Regions from separate parts of the Rhizobium sp. WYCCWR 11152 genome, predicted to be linked through region 1. Evidence: predicted binding sites of a transcription regulator. Region 1 holds the regulator's gene; the other holds the start of a gene.

Region 1 (4,686 bases):
ATAAACGAAGGGCTGGCCGATATGGTATTTGTAGGCCATGGCGGCAAGCGTCGGCATCTTGGCGATCATGCGCAGGCTGGCGACCATGCGCTGGTGCGGATCGGTGATGTCGGTGGAGTCGTGATAGAAGGCCGACAGCGCGCCGACGCAGCCGCACATGACGGCCATCGGATGCGCATCGCGGCGGAAGCCGGTGAAGAAGCGGCTCATCTGCTCGTGCACCATGGTGTGGTGCGTGACGCGGTAATCGAAATCCTTCTTCTGCACGGTGGTCGGCAGTTCGCCGTAAAGCAGGAGGTAGCAGACTTCGAGGAAGTCGCCGTGCTCGGCGAGCTGCTCGATCGGATAGCCGCGATGCAGCAGGACACCTTCGTCGCCGTCGATGTAGGTGATTTTCGATTCACAGGATGCGGTCGATGTAAAACCCGGATCGTAGGTGAAGGAAGCCGTGTTCTTGTAGAGGGCACCGATATCGATGACGCTCGGGCCGATCGTGCCGCTTTTGACAGCAAGGTCGACAGACTTGTCACCGATTTTTATTGTAGCGCTTTGATCCGTCATGCTGATCCTCCGAAATGGCGGTGGCGCCATAAAAGCGCCATAGGGGTTAAGCGTCCTCACCGATAGCTATATGATCGCGAAGCTAATGCCAAGTTACCGTGATGGCATTTTGTGCATTGCGGTATCACCTTTTAGGCACTGCAGCGATGAGCCGCACGCATATCGGAAGCTGATGATTCGACTGGTCTTTTGGCGCTCGCGATTTTCCCTCATATTTCAATCGATTATTCTTGCCGGATTTGATTGGAGGTTGCATTCTGGCCGCCTTCGCAGCCGGGCTTGGGCGGTTCATGCAGGAGTTGACGACAGTCGAATTGCGGCCGGAAGCAGGCGAAGGCCTTGCCGACTCCTCCAGTTTTTCACCACCTGTCGTGGTGACGCGACCGACACGGACGCAGTCGGCGACACCATTGCGCCACCGGCTGCCGGCCGCAGCCTCGCAAGTGCTGCGTGCCGGCATGCGCATGCTGGGCGAAGAGGCGGACCATGGCCGCCTGCTGCTGTTTTCGCCGGTCTTCCTCGGCGCTGGGTCAGCCGTCTGGTTTCTCGCGGCATCGGATTTTCCCCTCGTTGCATCACTGCTCTGCCTGTCGGCGGTGACAGTGGCGGTTCTCATCGCCAGCCGCAGCCGGGCGGCAGTGCGGGCAACGCTGCTGGCGCTCTCGCTCGTGGTCTGCGGCATGGTCACGGCGCAGTTCGAGAGCCGGCGGGCTTCGACCGTGATCCTCGATTCATCAGTGACGACCACGGTGACCGGCCGTGTCGAGCGGCGCGAAGGCGATGGTCGCGGGCGGTGGCGCTACATTCTTGCGGTCACCGGCACTAAGGCACCGGAGCTGAAGCGGCGGCCGGAACGCATCACCGCCATCGCCCGCGGCGCGGACGCGGCCTTCGAGATCGGCGATATCATTACCGGCAGGGCGCGGCTGACGCCGCCGGCAGGTCCGGCACTTCCCGAACTCAACGACTTCTCCTTCGGTGCCTATTTCGATGGCATCGGCGCCAACGGCTTCTTCTACGGTGCACCGACGAAGGTCGATGCGCAGGCTGGTCCCCAGGCTGCCAGATCGACGGCTGAAACGCTGCTCGAAGGGCTCTACCGGCTGCGCAGCGGCATTGGTGACCGCATAAGGTCGATCCTGCCCGGCGACACCGGCGCTTTCGCCGCTGCTCTGGTGACGGACGAGCGGCGTGCCATCTCGAATGAAACGACGGAGGCGCTGCGCCAGTCCGGTCTGGCTCATATCATCGCCATCTCCGGCCTCAACATGGCGCTGTCGGCCGGCATCTTCTTCGTCGGCTTCCGGATGCTGCTCAGCCTCTTTCCCGGCATTGCTGAGGCCTACCCGACGAAGAAGATCGCTGCCGCCGGCGCGCTCATCGCTGTCACCGCCTATTTCCTGATTTCGGGCTTTGCGGTCTCTGCCGAACGCGCCTTCATCATGATGGCCATCATGTTGGTTGCCGTCTTCTTCGACCGGCCGTCGATCAGCCTGCGCAATGTCGCTCTCTCCGCGCTCGTCATCATCGTCATTTCGCCGTCCGAGGTTTTGGGTCCGAGCTTCCAGATGTCTTTTGCAGCGACATTGGCGCTGGTCTCGGGCTATCAGCTGTGGAAGGACCGGCGCGTCCGCGAAAACGCCTTCCTGAAGCTGCCGATCATCAGGCCATTCGTTACGGTTGCGGGCTTCTTCGGCGGCATCTTCCTGACCTCGCTGATCGGCGGTTTTTCCACCGCGCTGTTTTCGATCGAGCATTTTCATCGCCTGACCGCCTACGGCCTGCCGGCAAACCTCGCGACAATGCCGATCATCTCCTTCATCATCATGCCGGCCGGCCTGCTGGCGATGCTGCTCATGCCTTTCGGCCTGGACGTTTTGCCTTGGAAGGTGGTGGGATTCGGCCTCGATCTGGTGATCGCGGTCGCAAAGACGGTGTCCGGCTGGGATGGCAATATAGACGTCGGCCGCTTGCCCGCCTGGTATTTCGCCGTCGCCGTGGCAGGCTTTCTGCTGCTGACGCTGCTCCGCACCCGGTTGCGCCATGTCGGCACATCGATCATCGCGGTCGCAACGCTCATCCTGCTGCTTCTGCCGGGTCCCCGTCCGCCGGATTTGGTGATTTCGGAGGATGGCAGTCTCGTCGCAATCGTCGAGGCGGCGGCCATGGCGTCCAACCGTGAAAGACCGCCGGATTTCATCTTCGACCAGTGGCAGAGAGCGCTGGTCCTGCCGAGGCATGATCCGCCGAAGATGCTGGATGGTCCTGCTATCCCGCCGGTAGGAGAAGACCGCCGCGTCAGGCTTTCCCGCGATCAGCAGAACGAAGCAAGGACCGCGATGCGGGCGGCCACAGCGGGCGGTGACGCAAACCGCTTTTCCTGCGTCAAGAAGGCCTGGTGCACATCAAGGCTCGCCAATGGTCAGGTGGTTGCTGTCATCGACAATGCCGCCTATCTCGGTCCGGCATGCGACGCGGCCGATATCGTCGTGACCTCGGTCCGCCTTCGCTTCAACAGCTGCCGCTCGGGTGCGACGCTCTTCACCGGTGAGACGCTGCGCAGGACCGGATCCATCGAGTTGCGCTTCACGGACGCCGGCCTGGAGGTCGCAACCGCATTCGATGCATTGTCGCGGCCATGGATGCGCCATCGCGCCTATGACTGGCGCAGCAACAGCTTTACCGAATCGAGCCTAGCCAATGTCAGTGATAGCGGCGAATGAGGCCGACGAGTTTACCCTGAACCTTGACACGGTCCGGCCCGAAAATCCGGGTCTCGTAAGCCGGGTTGGCGGCCTCCAGCGCGATCGAGGCGCCCTTGCGGCGGAAGCGCTTCAGTGTCGCTTCCTCGTCGTCGACGAGAGCAACGACGATGTCGCCAGGACTTGCAGTGCTGCCGTTGCGGATGATCACGGTGTCGCCGTCGAAGATGCCGGCGTCGATCATCGAATCGCCCTTGACCTCCAGCGCATAATGTTCACCGGAACCGAGCATGTCGGCCGGAACGACGATGTCGTGGGTGTTGTTCTGGATCGCCGAGATCGGCACACCGGCAGCGATTCGGCCCATGACCGGCACGGAGACCGAGTTGCCGTTGTCGGCGACGGGTTTTGCGGGAGCGGGGGCGGCGACCGGCTGAGGTTTGCCGAGGCTGCCCTCGATGACGCTCGGCGAAAAGCCGCGCCGGGGCTGGATGCTGGGGCTGTAGGCCTCCGGAAGCTTGATGACCTCGAGCGCACGGGCGCGGTTCGGTAGGCGGCGAATGAAGCCACGCTCCTCCAGCGCCGTAATCAGCCGGTGAATCCCGGACTTGGAAGCGAGATCCAGGGCATCCTTCATTTCGTCGAAAGATGGCGGAACGCCGGATTCCTTCATGCGCTCATGAATGAAAAGGAGAAGCTCCTGTTGTTTGCGCGTGAGCATCGACGTTGTGACCTCGTGATTGAAACAAATCCAGAACATACACTATATGTTCCATATGTGTTCCGCAAGTAGCTAAATTTCCGTAAAACTTGGCGCCAACTCGTTGAGATTATTATTTTCATTCGCCGGATTGGCACACAAGTCTTGCCTTGGGCGGCACTCTCACACATCTCTGCCGTGTTAGGAGAGGGGATATCATGAACGAGCACTCCGCCAAACCGCACCCGCTGGATCATGTCGTGCTGCCGGTCGTCAATATCGATCTGGCGCGCGAGAGGCTCGGCAAGCTCGGCTTCACCGTTGCCGCCGATGCGCGCCATCCCTTCGGAACGGAGAATGCCTGCGTCTTCTTTGCCGACAAGACTTATCTGGAGCCGCTCGGGATTGCGAGCGTCGAGGAGAGCGAGGCATCAGCGCGGCAAGGCAATGTCTTCACCGCCCGCAACCAGGCCTTCCGCTTCCGCTGCGGCGAGGAGGGGCTTTCGGGGCTGGCTTTCGGCAGCAAGGATGCCGGCATCGATCATCAGAATTTCGTCGGCAACGGATCGAGCGCCGGCGAGATGCTGGAGTTCACCCGGCCGATGACGATGCCGGACGGTTCCGAGGCGATTGCCGGCTTCAAGCTGGCTTTTGCCGGCGACCTGCGCGCGCCGGATCTCCTGCTTTTCAGCGTCGAGCGCGTCAATCCGCTGCCGGCCGACC
Region 2 (4,686 bases), 150 kb from region 1:
CACCGGTGACGCGGGCGCATTTGACGTATTTCTTGTTCCAGTCGATGCCGAGCTCGGACATGCCGTAGAGGATGCGCCGGTGCACGGGCTTCAGGCCGTCGCGCACGTCGGGCAGCGCGCGGCTGACGATGACGCTCATGGCGTAATCGAGATACGACCGCTGCATTTCCTCCATGATGGAGATGGGCTCGATGCCTGGCGGGAGCTTCCCGCCGCCGGGGGGTGTTTGCTCAGTCAAAACAGATCACGATCTCTTCTAGAATCACTTGAAGATTTATAGCGGAAAGCCTGTTGCCGCGCCAATTTCACAGCGCGTTTTGAACAGGCTTTTGCGGCTTAAAGAGGGTAAAACATGCAAGTTGCGCGGCCGGACCGGACAAATCCGCCGCGAGCCGCCGCGGGATATTTGCCAAATCGAAATCCCCGCTTCACAATCATAAAAACCACGCACCCATATGGGGTTCCGGAGAGCCGATGGCAAGCGCCGACCAATTGATCAACGCCTTCACGACGCTGCTCGTCACCATCGATCCACCGGGGCTTGCGCCGATCTTTCTGGGGTTGACGACAGGCATGAGCCGAACCGAGCGCAAGCAGGTGGCGCTACGCGGCTCGGTCATCGCTTTCATCATCCTCGCCGTCTTCGCGCTGTTTGGCGCCGGCGTGCTCGGCGTGCTCGGGATTTCGATCGGCGCCTTCCGCATCGCCGGCGGGCTGCTGCTGTTCTGGATCGCCTTCGAGATGGTGTTCGAGAGACGGCAGGAGCGCAAGGAGAAGGCGACCGAGGCGGCGATCACCAAGGATCACATCGAGAATATCGCCGTCTTCCCCCTCGCCTTGCCGCTGATTGCCGGCCCGGGTGCGATCTCGGCGACGATCCTGCTGGCCGGCACGCTGGCCACCTCGATCGGGAAAGCGCAGCTGATCGGCGTCATTGCCGCCAATCTGCTGCTGACCTTCCTCATGCTGCTCATCGCCGAAAGGCTGGACCGTTTCCTCGGCGTCACCGGCCGGGCCATCCTGACGCGGCTCCTCGGCGTCATCCTCGCAGCGCTCGCCGCACAGTTCGTCGTCGACGGGGCGAAGTCGGCGTTCAACCTCATCAGCGCGACACCGCACTGAAAACGGCGGCAGATGATTGAGGCCGATGCGATCTGAATGATCGGCTGCGAGATCAAAGAAAAAGAGCATGACGCCATCCAAGGCATCATGCTCTCTCACGTCTCTCACCAAGCCAGAAAAGGCTACCGATCAGAACGGGATGTCGTCGTCGAGATCCCGCGAGAAGTTGCCGCCGCCGCTGCCACCGCCGCGGCTCGGCGATGAAGCGGGAGCCGGGGCGCCGTAATCGTCGCCATAATCGTTGCCGCCACCGGCACTGCCACGGCCGCCGCTCGCGCCGCCGCCTTCACCACGGCCGTCGAGCATCGTCAGCGTCGAACCGAAACCCTGCAGCACCACTTCCGTGCTGTAGCGATCCTGGCCCTGCTGGTCCTGCCACTTGCGGGTCTGCAGCTGGCCTTCGATATAGAGCTTGGCGCCCTTCTTCACATATTGTTCGACGACCTTGCAGAGGCCCTCGTTGAAGACGACGACGGTGTGCCATTCGGTCTTCTCACGGCGCTCGCCGGAATTGCGGTCGCGCCAGGTCTCCGAGGTCGCGATACGAAGATTGGCGATCGGCCGGCCATCCTGAGTGCGACGGATTTCGGGGTCCGCACCGACGTTTCCAATCAGAATTACCTTATTCACACTACCAGCCATACTTCTCACCCTGCCTGCCGCCCTGCCCGGCGGCGTTTAATCGATCGGCGCACCTTAAACCATCACGGACCGCCGATGCGCATGGGCGGCATTTAATCCACATGTTTATCCATCAGAAAGCCGCATGCATTCATCAGGAATTTTGTTCTTTATTTGTTCTAGTTTATCCGTATGATCCTGTCAACAGAATCGAAAACCTTGACCGTAGTGGACATTCAGCCTCGACTCGCCCGTCGGCATCACTAAATAAGGGCTGTCATCCAGAAAACCAAAGCAGAGACGATGAGCGAACTGAAGACGATCTCCATCCGCGGCGCGCGCGAGCATAATCTCAAGAGCATCGATCTCGATCTGCCGCGTAACAAGCTGATCGTCATGACCGGGCTTTCGGGTTCCGGCAAATCCTCGCTCGCCTTCGACACGATCTATGCCGAGGGCCAGCGGCGCTATGTCGAGAGCCTGTCGGCCTATGCCCGGCAATTCCTCGAAATGATGCAGAAGCCCGACGTCGACCAGATCGACGGGCTGTCGCCGGCGATCTCGATCGAGCAGAAGACCACCTCGCGCAATCCGCGCTCGACGGTCGGCACCGTTACCGAGATATACGACTATATGCGCCTGCTCTTTGCCCGCGTCGGCGTTCCCTATTCGCCGGCCACCGGCCTGCCGATTGAGAGCCAGACCGTCAGCCAGATGGTCGACCGCATCCTCGATTTCGGCGAGGGCACCCGTCTTTATATCCTTGCGCCGCTCGTGCGCGGGCGCAAGGGCGAATACAAGAAAGAACTGGCGGAGCTGATGAAGAAGGGCTTCCAGCGCGTCAAGGTCGACGGGCAGTTCTACGAGATTGCCGAGGCGCCGGTGCTCGACAAGAAATACAAGCACGACATCGACGTGGTGGTCGACCGCATCGTCGTGCGCTCGGATGTCTCGGCGCGCCTGGCCGACAGTCTGGAGACCTGCCTGAAGCTCGCCGACGGGCTAGCGGTCGCCGAATTCGCCGACAAGCCGCTGCCGCCGGAAGAGACGTCGGCCGGCGGCTCGGCCAACAAGTCGCTGAACGAGACGCATGAACGTGTGCTGTTTTCGGAGAAGTTCGCCTGCCCGGTCTCCGGCTTCACCATTCCGGAGATCGAACCCAGGCTGTTCTCCTTCAACAACCCGTTCGGCGCCTGCCCGACCTGCGACGGCCTCGGCGCTCAGCAGAAGATCGATCCGGATCTGATCGTGCCCGAGCCCGAGCGGACGCTGCGCGACGGGGCGATCGCGCCCTGGGCCAAGTCGACCTCGCCTTATTACAACCAGACGCTGGAAGCGCTCGGCAAACATTACGGCTTCAAGCTCGGCACCCGCTGGAACGATCTCTCCGACGAGGCCAAGGACGTCATCCTCAACGGCACCAACGACAAGATCGAATTCCACTACGCCGACGGCGCCCGCTCCTACACGACGCAGAAGAATTTCGAGGGTATCATCACCAATCTCGAGCGGCGGTGGAAGGAGACCGATTCCGCCTGGGCGCGCGAAGACATCGAGCGCTTCATGTCGGCTGCCCCCTGCCCTTCCTGCAACGGCTTCCGCCTGAAGCCCGAGGCCTTAGCGGTGAAGATCGACACGCTGCATATCGGCGAAGTGACCGGTATGTCGATCCGCGTCGCCCGCGACTGGTTCGAGACGCTGCCGGCAAGCTTCAATGCCAAGCAGAACGAGATCGCCGTGCGCATCCTCAAGGAAATCCGCGACCGGCTGCGTTTCCTCAACGATGTCGGCCTGGAATATCTCAGCCTTTCGCGCAATTCCGGCACGCTTTCGGGCGGCGAGAGCCAGCGCATCCGGCTCGCCTCGCAGATCGGTTCGGGGCTGACGGGCGTGCTTTATGTGCTCGACGAACCGTCGATCGGCCTGCATCAGCGCGACAATGCCCGGCTGCTCGACACGCTGAAGCACCTGCGCGACATCGGCAACACCGTCATCGTCGTCGAACATGACGAGGATGCGATCCTGTCGGCCGACGATGTGGTCGATATCGGCCCGGCCGCCGGCATTCACGGCGGCCAGGTGATCGCCCATGGTACGCCGCAGGATATCATGGACAATCCGAAGTCGCTGACCGGCAAATATCTCTCCGGCGAACTCGGCGTTCCCGTTCCCGACGAACGCCGCAAGCCGAAGAAAGGTCGCGAGATCAAGGTGGTCGGCGCGCGCGGCAACAATCTGAAGAACGTCACGGCGTCAATCCCGCTCGGCGTGTTCACGGCGGTGACCGGCGTTTCCGGTGGCGGCAAATCCACCTTCCTGATCGAGACGCTCTATAAATCGGCAGCACGCCGCGTCATGGGTGCGCGTGAAAACCCGGCCGATCACGACCGCATCGACGGCTTCGAGCATATCGACAAGGTGATCGACATCGACCAATCGCCGATCGGCCGCACGCCGCGCTCGAACCCGGCGACCTATACCGGCGCCTTCACGCCGATCCGCGACTGGTTCGCCGGCCTGCCGGAGGCAAAGGCACGCGGCTACCAGCCGGGCCGTTTCTCCTTCAACGTCAAGGGCGGACGCTGCGAGGCCTGCCAGGGCGACGGCGTCATCAAGATCGAGATGCACTTCCTGCCCGATGTCTACGTCACCTGCGACGTCTGCCACGGCAAGCGCTACAATCGCGAGACACTCAACGTCACCTTCAAACAGAGGTCGATCGCCGACGTGCTCGACATGACGGTGGAGGAAGGCGTCGATTTCTTCGCGGCGGTGCCTGCCGTGCGCGACAAGCTGCAAGCGCTGAAGGATGTCGGTCTCGGCTATATCAAGGTCGGCCAGCAGGCGAATACGCTCTCGGGCGGCGAGGCGCAGCGCGTCAAGCTTGCCAAGGAGCTGTCGAAACGCTCGACGGGGCGCACGCTCTACATTCTCGATGAACCC

Evidence for each region. Region 1 encodes LexA, which represses DNA repair genes until DNA is damaged. Its sites were predicted from a motif close to TGTTCNNNNTGTGTTCNG; they were not measured.
Region 2: the regulator LexA is predicted to act here: its motif matches at 1,908-1,925, upstream of uvrA (excinuclease ABC subunit UvrA).

The regions. Positions count from the first base shown of each region.
Region 1 covers NZ_JABFCP010000008.1:738,425-743,110, reverse strand. Annotated here, with positions in the region: gene gltA (citrate synthase) at 1-561, opposite strand, end outside; gene G9X67_RS13425 (ComEC/Rec2 family competence protein) at 852-3,284, shown strand; gene lexA (transcriptional repressor LexA) at 3,265-3,984, opposite strand; gene G9X67_RS13415 (VOC family protein) at 4,182-4,686, shown strand, end outside.
Region 2 covers NZ_JABFCP010000008.1:590,332-595,017, forward strand. Annotated here, with positions in the region: gene gyrA (DNA gyrase subunit A) at 1-238, opposite strand, end outside; gene G9X67_RS12710 (MarC family protein) at 475-1,122, shown strand; gene G9X67_RS12715 (single-stranded DNA-binding protein) at 1,252-1,764, opposite strand; gene uvrA (excinuclease ABC subunit UvrA) at 2,047-4,686, shown strand, end outside.